One region of the Azotosporobacter soli genome, then DNA from elsewhere that is predicted to be linked to it. Evidence: riboswitches for the same ligand, from Rfam matches in the RefSeq annotation. Region 1 holds a riboswitch; each other region holds the start of a gene.
What was found. Region 1 has a riboswitch for glycine ahead of QTL79_RS05125 (APC family permease). Riboswitches for the same ligand answer to the same signal wherever they lie in the genome.

Region 1 (3,850 bases):
CGTAAATGTAACGAGCGCCCAGCTTGGCGGCAAACTGCTCGATATCTTATTTGACGCCGGCATCTTCGCTTCCAAAAGCGAAGGCCGCCGTTTGATCGCACAAGGCGGTCTGCACCTTGAACAGGAAAAGGTCAGCGACCCCGACCGACTGCTTAGCCAGGACGATTTCACCGACAATGCCGCGCTGCTGCGCAAAGGCAAAAAAAATTACTATCGCCTCGTCTTGAACCAATAAGTAAAAAAGATATTCTTTTCTCTAACCGGATCGCGCTTTCGCGGTCCGGTTCTTTCAAGCGAAAGGGAGTCTTCGCAAAGCCAATTTGGCTGACGAAGACTCCCTTTTGCTTTTCTTACGCCGACTTTTTTGCGCCGCAGGCGCCTTTCTTTTGGCGCAGCATCAGCCAGTAGACCGGTACGCCGAGAAGCGTCAGCGACAATGCATAGAGCGTGTCCTGCGGATTATTCAGCAGCGTACTGCCGATGATATAGAGACCGCCGAGGATCGCAACCGCCGGAACAACCGGATAGAGAGGAACCTTATACGGCCGTTCGGCCGCAGGCTGGCGTTTTCTCAACAGGAAGACCGCGACAAACGCAAGCAGATAAAAAATCTGGATCATGAACATTGCGATGTCGGTCAGGCGATCGGGATCGCCCAGCGTCATCAACAGCACCGCCATGCAGACCTGAAACAAGGTCGCTCCGACCGGTGTGCCATATTCCTTATGCACCTTCGCTAAAAAACGCGAACCCGGCAGCTGCCCTGCCACCGCCATTGCATACGGCACACGCGCATTTGTCATGATATAACCGTTCAACGCACCGAAAATCGAAACCAAAATGCCGATGCTAATCAGCTTGCCGCCGATATCACCGAAAAGAATTCCGGCGGCAGCGCCGCTGGCGAGCGGTCCGAGCGCCGCAATTTCTGCGGCCGGCAGCACATGCAGCACCGCAACGTTCACCGAAAGATACGCCACGATGACAATGCCGAGGCCCAAGATGATCGCGCGCGGCAATAACTTCGCCGGATTCTTCATCTCACCGGCGACAAATCCGGCCGCGATCCAACCGTCATACGCCCATAGCGTCGCCAATATCGCCGCGCCCATGCCGGCCGATTCGCTCACGCCGCTGCTCATGTTAAGAATTTGTCCATTGCCCTGCCACAGTCCGAAGACGGCAATGCAGGCAATCGGAATCAATTTTGCAATTGTCGCAACCGACTGGATCATCCCGCCGCAGCGCGCGCCGAGGCAGTTTATACCGGAAATGAACGCCACCGCCAAGATAGCCAGCGGCATCTTATAACTGGTCGGAATATTTAAAAAGGGAATCAGCAAGGCTGAGAAATAAAGCCCCAATGCGCCGATTGTCGCCGGTCCATAAATCAACGTCTGTACCCAGCCGAACAGATAAGCCCAGAATTTCCCGTACACCTCGTCCAAATAAGCATACATGCCGCCGGTGCGCGGAATCTGCGCACCAAGTTCGGCGATCGTCAGTCCGGCCGTGACCGTGATGATGCCGCCGATCACCCAGGCTGCCAGTCCCAACGTCGAATCCCCGGCCGCCAGCAGCACCTTGCCCGGTTTCATGAAAATTCCGGAACCGATCACCATCCCCACGACCAACGCCATTGCGGGAATCAGGCCCAGTTCCCTTTTTAACAGTTTGTCCGCTTGCGATTCTTTTTCCATTTTGCTTCACTCCTTCATCTGCCCCTCCAGCTGGGGCTGTTCTTACAACTTTTGTCTCTGCAGAGTAATGAAACAAAAGGAGTCAAATCATTGCTGATTTGACTCCGGAGGACACTTCGAAAAGGGTATTTCAATCCGGCATGTACGCCATGCTTTGCGAAAACACAGACCCTGCGTTGCCGCAGCGTCTTTTCCCGTTTCTCGACACCAATTTCTGGTGCTTCTTGTGCTCTGTCCTTTTGCCTGAGAGATTGAGCAGCATTTCTGCCGCCTTGCCCCTTCGGCGCCCTTGTTCAGGGTCTCTCCAGAGTCCCGTCCGTTTACGGTTCCACCTGCAAGGCAGGTACCTGAGAGTGTTACTCCTTCGGTGAGCCAACGGCCTACGCCATGGCTGCTCTTCCGCAAACATCATCCGGCCATATGTAGTTGTGTACTGGACACTAACCGATAATGATCGATTATACAACAGCGTCGGAAAAAGCGCAACCGTTTTTCCATTTTTAAGCCTTATTGCCATTGACGAAAAGCATCGCTTTGCTGTATTCTGATAGCTACAGTATCTTTTTATTCCGATCGGACTACCCAGTCAATTTAGGAGGTGCACGGCATGACCAAACGTTGTCCTACTTGTCGGCGTGAAACAAGCGAAACTGGCGAATCCTCTTCCGGCGGCTTTTCCCTTCATGCGACGCTTACCGGACTCAGCATGGAATTTCCGACCGCACGTCGCCTTCCCTGGCGCGCTTTTTTCGGCATCTTGCTGCTGATCGGCATTTGGCAGACGATTGCCGCATTCATTTGCACGCACCTCTTACAGATGAGCGCTGCCGCCACCGACAGCATTCGTCAGCTGATCGCCGGCGCCTTCTTCTTTTTCGGCTGTTGCGGCGCTTACCAGCGCAGCCTCGCTAAACGCACGACAAGCCTTGACGTTAAAGAAAGCTGTCCCGATTGCGGACGTGCCTTCACGCACAAATAAACAAGCCTGATGAATAAGAAAAACCGGCATTCATTTGCCGGTTTTTCTTATTCATTCGCACTACTTTCCGCTGTCCACCAAACGCTGAAAGTAGTGGAGAAACTCCGCCTTCACTTCGCTCATCTTTCTCTCCCTGACATCCGGTTCGGACTGAAGCGGCGTAACGTATCCATTCAAGCCCTGCTGATGCAGCTTGTCAAATTCATAATACAGCAGCGTATTGTCAATCGCGTCAACATGGGCCAATTCCTCTTCCGTCAAATCGCCCAAATCAAAACGTTCATAGATCAACTGCTGCAGTCGCCCTTCGATATCGCGATATTCCGGCAGATAAATTTTGACCGGCCGGGTAACGTCGGACAAATATGCTTCACTGCCGTCGTGCAGCAGACAGGCCCGCTGCACGCGCTTCGGCAGTTGGCGCGCTTCGGCTTCCTTCCGGCAGTTCAGCGAATGCTGCGCAACGCTGTAAAAAGTGTCAAAATGTCCGTTCGCACGGCAGATATGCGACAGCGCATGCGCGATGTCCGCAATCAGAATTTCCTCCCGCCGCGGCGCGAACGGATAAAAAAGAACATTGCTGTGCGTCAGGATCGGATTTTCTCGTTTCTCCATGCTAACCTGCTTTCTGCCCGCTTTATTTCAGTTTAAGTTTCGCCAGCGCATCGGCCAGCGCCGAATTCAGCGGCTCTTCTTTCGCCTTGCTCTGATTGCGCAAATATTGATTCACATCGCTCTTCGAAACCTTCGACGTCTCTTTTTCGCGCCGTTCGTTGAACGACGACAATTTTTCCCGATGACCGCAGCCGCAGACAAACAGACGGGCGTCGCCTTCGCCGCGCATTTCCATCTTCTTGTGGCAGTTCGGGCAGCGAGCGTTCGTAACCCTGGCAATACCCTTGCGATGGCCGCACTCACGGTCCTGACAGACCAGCATTTTGCCTTTCTTGCCGTTGACTTCGAGCATATACTTGCCGCAGTCGGGACACTTCGTGCGGGTCATATTGTCATGCCGATATTGTTCCTGACTGTTTTTGATGTCCGTCACGACCGCGCGGGCATACGCGCGCATTTCATTAATGAACGAGGTCTTATTCAGTGCGCCTTTCGCAATCGCGGCCAACTTTTGTTCCCAGTTCGCGGTCAGTTCCGGCGATTTCAGATCGCGCGG
Region 2 (3,850 bases), on a different contig from region 1:
CATGTGCGTAGTCGAAGACAAATGGGGCAGCATTCACGCCGCCTGTTCCACTGTGCCGAAAGCTGGCCTCGAGGTGCGCACCAATACGCCGCGTTTGCGCAAATACCGCAAGATGATTCTGGAGCTTTTGCTCGCCAGTCATTGCTGCGACTGCACCACCTGCCCGAAAAGCGGCAAATGTAAATTGCAGGAACTGGCGCAACGCTTCGGCATTAAACGAGTGCGTTTTGACAATACCTCCGGCGATCCCGATATCGACGACTCTTCTCCCTGCATTACACGCGACAAAAACAAGTGCATCCTGTGCGGCGACTGCGTGCGGGTCTGCGACGAAGTGCAAAATGTCGGCGCAATCGACTTTGCGTTTCGCGGCTCCAACATGCGCGTCAGCCCTGCCTTTGATGAACCGATCGGCGAAACGAATTGCGTTGGCTGTGGCCAGTGCGCAGTCGTCTGTCCGACAGGCGCGATCGTCGTCAAGAGCGATACGCTTGATCTGTGGAAAGAGCTAAGCGATGAAAACACCAAGGTTTTAGTACAAATCGCGCCCGCCGTCCGCGTTGCCATCGGCAGTGAGTTCGGGTTGAATGAAGGCGAAGATGTAATGGGTCGAATCGTAGCATCACTGCGTCGCATCGGTTTTGACGGCGTCTTCGATACTTCTACCGGCGCTGATCTTACCGTACTCGAAGAAACCAAAGAGTTTATGACGCGACTTACTACGGATGGAAAATTGCCGCTCTTTACGTCCTGCTGTCCGGCTTGGGTTCGCTATGTAGAATACAACCACCCGCACCTGCTCGACAACATTTCCAGCTGTCGCTCGCCGATGCAGATGTTCGGCTCGGTCCTCAAAGAACAGTACAAAGATTCCAAACAACGTGTCATCGTCGTCGCCGTCATGCCCTGTACCGCAAAGAAACATGAAGCGACGCGTGATGAATTTAAAGCAGACGGTGTGCCGTACGTCGACTATGTCATCACCTCGAACGGTCTGATTAAAATGATCAAAGAGGCCGGACTCGTGTTTTCCGAGATTGAACCCGAAGCGCTCGACATGCCCTTTGGTACGGTCAGCGGCGCAGGCGTCATCTTCGGCGTGACCGGCGGCGTAACCGAAGCGGTCATCCGCCGCGTCTCTGACGACAAGACCATCGCAGGCCTGCGCAAGATCGCCTTTACCGGTGTTCGAGGCATGAACGGCGTCAAAGAAGCCAGCATTGAGCACGAAGGACGTCAGGTCAACATTGCCGTCGTCAGCGGTCTGAAAAACGCCGACGACCTGATCAAACAAATCGAAAGCGGCGAAAAACAATATGACTTCGTCGAGGTCATGGCCTGCCCCGGCGGCTGCGTCTGCGGTGCCGGACAGCCGGTAACCAGCAGCACTGGTAAGAAAAGTCGCAGCAAAGGCTTGTATGATGCCGACCGGATGAGCAATATCAAGCACGCAGAAGCTAATCCGACACTCGATGCCATTTACAAAAATGTATTGAAGGATAAAGTGCACGAATTGCTGCATGTACATTATCCTCGCCCCTAACCGGATCTACTTAAAGTAAGGAAGCTGTCTCAGGCGATACGAAATTCGACCGCCGAGACAGCTTTTTTATTTTCATGCTTGACAAGCAACACTTTACGTCGCTATAATCAGTACAAACGTATTAAAAAAATAATATCGTCACCGTGTGAAGTTTGCGGAAACTGTTTTTGTCTTCTTTCTTTAGGCAAGCTGTAGACCGCAAATGGACGGAACTCTGGAGAGCCCCTGTTAGCAGGGCGCCGAAGGTGCAAATCGGATACTTTCCGATGAATCTCTCAGGCAAAAGGACAGAGACGCTGATTTACTGCAGATTTAATTTGCAGTAAAACTTTAGTTGTCTTCTTCAGGGTCAAATCGATGATTTGACCTTTTTCTTTTTTCGCTTGGGCCAGTCTAGCCGTCAAAAACGGAAAAAGAAAAGGAGCGAGAACAATGAAAAAAACAAACGCACTTATCCTAACGCTAATCCTGGCATTAAGCGCATTTTTGAGCGGCTGCGGCGCCGTCGGCTCGAATGACATCCGCATCGGCGTCCTCAACGAAATGACAGGCGGCAATGCGACAATGGGCACGTCGGCAGCGAACGGCGCAAAGCTGGCCATTAAGGAAGCCAACGCAAAAGGCGGCGTATTGGGCAAGAAGATCCAGGCCATTTATGCGGACAACAAAAGCGAGCCGTCGGAATCCGCCAATGCGATGACAAAACTGGCTTCGCAGGACAGAGTCGTCGCCGTGACCGGCATCTTCTCCAGTTCCAACGCAATTGCATCTTCCAGCGTCGCTGAAGCGAATAAACTGCCGTTTTTGGCGGTCGGCGCAACCAATCCAAAAGTAACGGTAGATGAGCAAAGCGGCAAGGTAAAAGATTATACCTTTCGCATCTGCTTTATCGATCCGTTCCAGGGAACCGTTGGCGCCAATTTCGTGCTTGACAGTCTGAAGTTAAAAAAGGCCGCGATCCTGGTAGACAGCAGCAGCGATTACAGTAAAGGCTTGGCCTCCTTCTTTAAAGACGCACTCACAAAAGGCGGCGGCAGCGTCGTTGCCGAAGAATCCTATCTGCAAAAAGATCAGGATTTCAAGACCATTTTGACCAAACTCAAGACAATGGATGTGCAGGTCATCTACGTACCGGGCTATTATGAAGAGGTCGGCAAAATCGTCAAGCAAGCGCGTGAAATGGGTCTCATGCAGCCGATCGTCGGCGGTGACGGCTGGGATTCGCCGAAATTGACCGAAATGGGCACTGCAGCGGCTCTGAATAATACTTTTTTCACCAATCACTATTCGCCGGATGACAGCAGCGAAGCTTCCAAATCTTTCGTTGAAATGTACAAAAAAGAATATGGCCAGGCGCCTGACGCAATGGCCGTGCTCAGCTATGATGCGGCTAATGTGTTGATTGATGCGATTAAACGTGCAGACAGCACCGATCCCGATAAAATCCGCCTTGCCTTGGCAGCAACGAAAGACATCCCGACCGTAACCGGTTCGACCAGTCTGAATGCGACGCATGACGCGGTGAAAAACGCCGTGATCATCGAAATGAAAGACGGCAAGCAAGTTTATAAAGCGACGGTAAAACCATAACCGCAAAAGAACTCCGGCAGTGCCGGAGTTCTTTCTATTTTCCGCTTAGCGCTCGCATGCTCTCACAACCCTGTTTCTGCCCTGCTGTTTTGCGCTATACAATGCTTCATCTGCCAGCGCAATCAGCGATAGCGGTGATAAATTTTGGCACGGAACAAGCGAACTTACGCCCAGACTCATCGTAACGATTCCCCCTGGTACCTTTTGATTTTCGAAGCACTTCGCCGCCACGCCTGTTCGAATGTTTTCCGCCACGACAACTGCGCCCGCCAAATCTGTATCCGGCATTACCAGCGCAAACTCTTCACCTCCGTATCGGGCTGCCAGATCCGTCGACCGTTTCATATACTCGGTCAAAATAGAAGCAATGATTTTTAAACAATCGTCACCTTTCAAATGGCCATAACTGTCGTTATAAGACTTAAAAAAATCAATATCCGCCATAATCAGGGCAACAGACGTTTGATTTCGTAAACCTCTATACCATTCACGCATAATATACTCATCAAAATATCTTCGATTCGCAATTCCAGTCAATCCGTCAACAATTGTCAAACGGCGTAATTTTTCATTTGCGGCAACAAGTTTTTGATTAGCAGTAGAAAGTTTTTGCGTCCGTTCGACAACTTTGAACTCCAATTGGTCATGCGCCTGCCGCAGCTCTTCTTCCGCACGCTTGCGATCCGTAATGTCATGCCATATGTAAATAATGCATTC
Region 3 (3,850 bases), on a different contig from region 1:
CAAGAGCAAGGAAAAGCCTGCCGCGCGGCGTAAAGCCGAGGCTGAGCCGAAAAAACTCCTCAACAAGGCGCATCCGACGCCGGAACATGTCGGAGAAAAAATCGATTTCGATGTATAGAAGAGGGTGAAATGGTGGAGCAGGCAACGATCTGGCGTTTGTTAGAGTGGGGATATGCGAAGGCGGTTGACGGCATGCCGGGGATCGGATCGGCAGAAGAGTTGGCGGCTGAATATAGGAAAGCGCCTGGCAACTTGCACGAGCAGGCCGATGCCTTGATTCGCTGGCAGAATGCAAAGTGCGCCAGCGTGGGTTTTCTGACCGGTTTGGGCGGCGTACTGACGCTGCCGGTCGCAGTGCCGGCCAATCTGTCGAGTGTCCTTTATATGCAAATCCGAATGATCACCGCGATCGCCTGCCTGGGCGGGCATGACGTGCGCGACGACAAGGTCAAGACGCTGGTCTTTCTCTGCCTGTGCGGCAGTGCGGCGACCGAGCTGTTGAAAGAACTCAGCGTTAAGCTGGGACAGCATATCTCGCGCAGGATGCTGGCCAAACTGTCGACGCAGCTTTTAGAGCGGACACAGCAAAAAATCGGCGCCGTGCTGCTGCGCAAGTTCAGCGAAAAAGGCATTGCCGGTTTGGGGCGTGGCGTACCTCTTGTCGGCGCACTTGTCGGCGGCACGCTCGATGCGTTGGCGACCTATGCGATTGGCGAAGTGGCCAAAAGAGCTTTTCTTGGTAAAGAAATAGAAAAGTATTGACAATATGAGGTAATCCGACTATAATAAACCATGTGCTCGAGTAAAGACTGACTACTGACAAAGAATGATGAAAATCATATTTGAACTGTTTTTTAGAGAAGCCTGACACCAAGGGCTTCTTTTTTGTTTTCCGTACAAGAAGAGATCTCTTTTGCAAAAAGAAAGAGATGGTCTTGCAGAGAGCGCGATCCATTTAGACTCAACCAAGGTCCTTCGTGTGTAAAGGGTTCAAATTTGCGTCAAATCGGAGGGAGCCGAGTAAGGACTTCTTTCGTTTTTTATAAGCCGAGCCATGCTGGCGGCTGCGAGATGGGTGAAAATCAGAAACGGGGATGAACGGCAACGGAAGCCGGACGTCAAAGAAAAGAAAAAAGGAGGAAATCAATATGTTGATACATGCAGTATGCGGTCATGTGGTTCGCATGGACGGCAGCGGCAACGGAAAATGTTCCGGTTGCGGCCAGGAAGTGTGCGTGCGGACTTCGCGCAAATAAGCCGAAGCGGCGAAATGAAAAAGACAGGGCGTTTCAAGGATGCTTGAGATGCCCTGTCTTTCTATTCTTTTGCTTATTTGGCGACCTGCGTCGTCAGGAAAATCGGCAGCGTCATATGGCCGATCTGGTCTTGCAGTTCTTCGATGCCGTCGATGTGACGGTCTTCATCGCTCAAAATGTGCTCGAGAATTTCGCGCGTCGCGAAATCGTTGACGTCGCCAGCCAGACGAATGGCCGCATTGTAGGCGGCAATCGCGCCTTCTTCGGCAGCGTGGTCTTTTTCCAGCTGCTTCGTCACGTCGCTGCCGATGTGGATCGGATTCAGTTTGGAGACGACCGGCAGTCCTTCCAGGAAGAGGATGCGGGCGATGAGGATTTCCGCATGCTTCATTTCCTCGATGGCGCGCCGTTCGAAGGTGCTGTGAAGTTTTTCATAACCCCAGTTGGCGCACATTTCGGAATGAACGATATACTGGTTGATGGCGCTCAGTTCATCAGCCAGCAGGGCATTTAAGGCCTCAATCAGTTTAGGATTTCCTTTCATAATGCACAAGACCCCTTTCATCAAATAATCGCGATCTATTGAAATTGTTCAACATGAAAAAGACAACTCCTGCCGCGTATAATCCAAATATTGAAAATGATTGGTAAAATATAACGAAGGGAAGCATTGACAGAGTGAGGACGCTGTTAGTAAAATGTTAACAGAAGATATTAAAAATTCATACGAATGCGGAATGATGGTTGTGGGAGAGATCGCCAAGGCGGCGCCGGAGGAGTAAGACTTTGTTGAAACTCTCAGGCAAAAGCACTATGACCGGACCGGACTCTGGAGAGAACGCCGCTCGGCGTCACCGATGGGGAAGCCTCACTTGAGGTCACGCTCTCAGGTACAAGAGACAGAGACAAAGAAGACAGTGTTCTTCTTTGTCTCTTTTTTTATCTAAATATAAGGAGGGAATGCATAGTGACAACAGGAAAAAAAACGCCGCTTTATGACACGCACAACAAATACGGCGGCAAGATCGTCGAATTCGGCGGTTGGCAGCTTCCGGTCCAGTATGCGGGAATTATCGAGGAACACCATGCGGTGCGTCGTCAGGCCGGTTTGTTTGACGTTTCGCACATGGGCGAGGTGTCGGTCAAAGGTCCGCAGGCGCTCGCGTATTTGCAGCGTTTGGTGACGAACGACGTGAGCAAGTTGGCCGATCATCAGGTCCAATACACGCCGATGTGCTATCTGAATGGCGGAACAGTCGACGATCTCTTGATTTATCGTTATGCGCAGGATGATTATCTACTGGTGATCAATGCGGCGAATATTGACAAGGACTGGACCTGGATGCGCGAGAACAGCGTCGGCTTTGACGTCGCCTTGACCAATCTCTCGGATCAGACCGCCGAACTGGCGCTGCAAGGGCCGAACGCCGAAACGATCCTGCGTCTCTTGACCGACGCGCCGCTCGACAAGCTGGGTTACTATTGGTTCTATCCTAAAGTTATCGTGGCCGGTAAGGAAGTGATGCTTTCGCGCACCGGCTACACCGGCGAAGACGGCTTCGAGATCTACTGCCGTCCGGCCGATGCGGCGCCGCTCTGGGAAGCGCTGATGGCAGCCGGACGGGAACACGGCTTGCAGCCGACGGGGCTTGGCTGCCGCGATACGCTTCGCTTCGAGGCTGCACTGCCGCTTTATGGACATGAACTGTCGGCGGAAATCACGCCGCTCGAAGCGGGGCTGCCCCGTTTCGTCAATCTGGAAAAAGGCGATTTCAATGGACGCGCGGTACTGGCGCAGCAAAAAGCGGATGGTGTGAAGCGCAAGGTGGTCGGCTTCGTTTTAAATGAAAGAGGCATTGCCCGCGCCGAATATCCGGTCGTAAAAGACGGGCGCAGGATCGGCAGCGTCACGACCGGTTCCTACGCGCCGACGCTGGAAAAAAATATCGGTTTGGCGTTGGTCGAAGCCGAGCATGGCAAGATCGGCGAAAATTTTGCGGTGGAAATTCGCGGCAAGGCGGTCGCGGCAACGGTGATCGGCAAACCATTTTATAAAAGAGAGGGGAAATAACGATGAACATTTTGCAGGAATTGAAGTACTCCAAGGATCATGAGTGGGTAAAAATCGAAGGGAACCGGGCGACGGTCGGAATCACCGATTTTGCACAATCCCAGCTGGGTGACGTGGTGTTTGTGGAAGTCCCGTCCGTCAATGCCGCAGTGAAGAGCGGCGCCGGGTTTTCCGTCGTGGAATCGGTGAAAGCGGTGTCGGACATTTATGCGCCGCTCTCCGGCACAGTTGTCGAAGTGAATGAAGGTTTGACCGATGCGCCGGAGACGGTGAATAGCGATCCGTACGGTGAAGGCTGGATTGCCGTTATTGAAATCAGCGATGCGAGCGAAGTGGCCCAATTGATGGATGCCGATGCCTACGCAGCCTTTATCCAGGCGGGAGGCGAGTGACGATGAAGCGCAGTTACTTGCCGCATACCGACGATGATCGCAAGGCGATGCTGGAAGCAATCGGCGTAAAAAAGGCCGAAGAGCTGTTCGTCGACATTCCGGCGACGCTTCGCTTGCAGCGTCCGCTCGAT

Region 2: it holds a riboswitch for glycine, as region 1 does, so the genes downstream of both, QTL79_RS09765 (ABC transporter substrate-binding protein) here and QTL79_RS05125 (APC family permease) in region 1, are expected to answer to the same signal.
Region 3: it holds a riboswitch for glycine, as region 1 does, so the genes downstream of both, gcvT (glycine cleavage system aminomethyltransferase GcvT) here and QTL79_RS05125 (APC family permease) in region 1, are expected to answer to the same signal.

Annotation. Positions count from the first base shown of each region.
Region 1 covers NZ_JAUAOA010000003.1:280,676-284,525, forward strand. The annotation lists gene tyrS (tyrosine--tRNA ligase) at 1-235, shown strand, start outside; gene QTL79_RS05125 (APC family permease) at 351-1,700, opposite strand; glycine riboswitch at 1,922-2,018, opposite strand; gene QTL79_RS05130 (hypothetical protein) at 2,308-2,679, shown strand; gene QTL79_RS05135 (hypothetical protein) at 2,740-3,294, opposite strand; gene QTL79_RS05140 (DNA topoisomerase III) at 3,317-3,850, opposite strand, start outside.
Region 2 covers NZ_JAUAOA010000008.1:126,606-130,455, reverse strand. The annotation lists gene QTL79_RS09770 ([FeFe] hydrogenase, group A) at 1-1,543, shown strand, start outside; glycine riboswitch at 1,748-1,844, shown strand; gene QTL79_RS09765 (ABC transporter substrate-binding protein) at 1,976-3,133, shown strand; gene QTL79_RS09760 (sensor domain-containing diguanylate cyclase) at 3,179-3,850, opposite strand, start outside.
Region 3 covers NZ_JAUAOA010000001.1:398,687-402,536, reverse strand. The annotation lists gene QTL79_RS01810 (hypothetical protein) at 1-118, shown strand, start outside; gene QTL79_RS01805 (EcsC family protein) at 130-762, shown strand; gene bfr (bacterioferritin) at 1,330-1,800, opposite strand; glycine riboswitch at 1,994-2,080, shown strand; gene gcvT (glycine cleavage system aminomethyltransferase GcvT) at 2,224-3,327, shown strand; gene gcvH (glycine cleavage system protein GcvH) at 3,330-3,719, shown strand; gene gcvPA (aminomethyl-transferring glycine dehydrogenase subunit GcvPA) at 3,722-3,850, shown strand, end outside.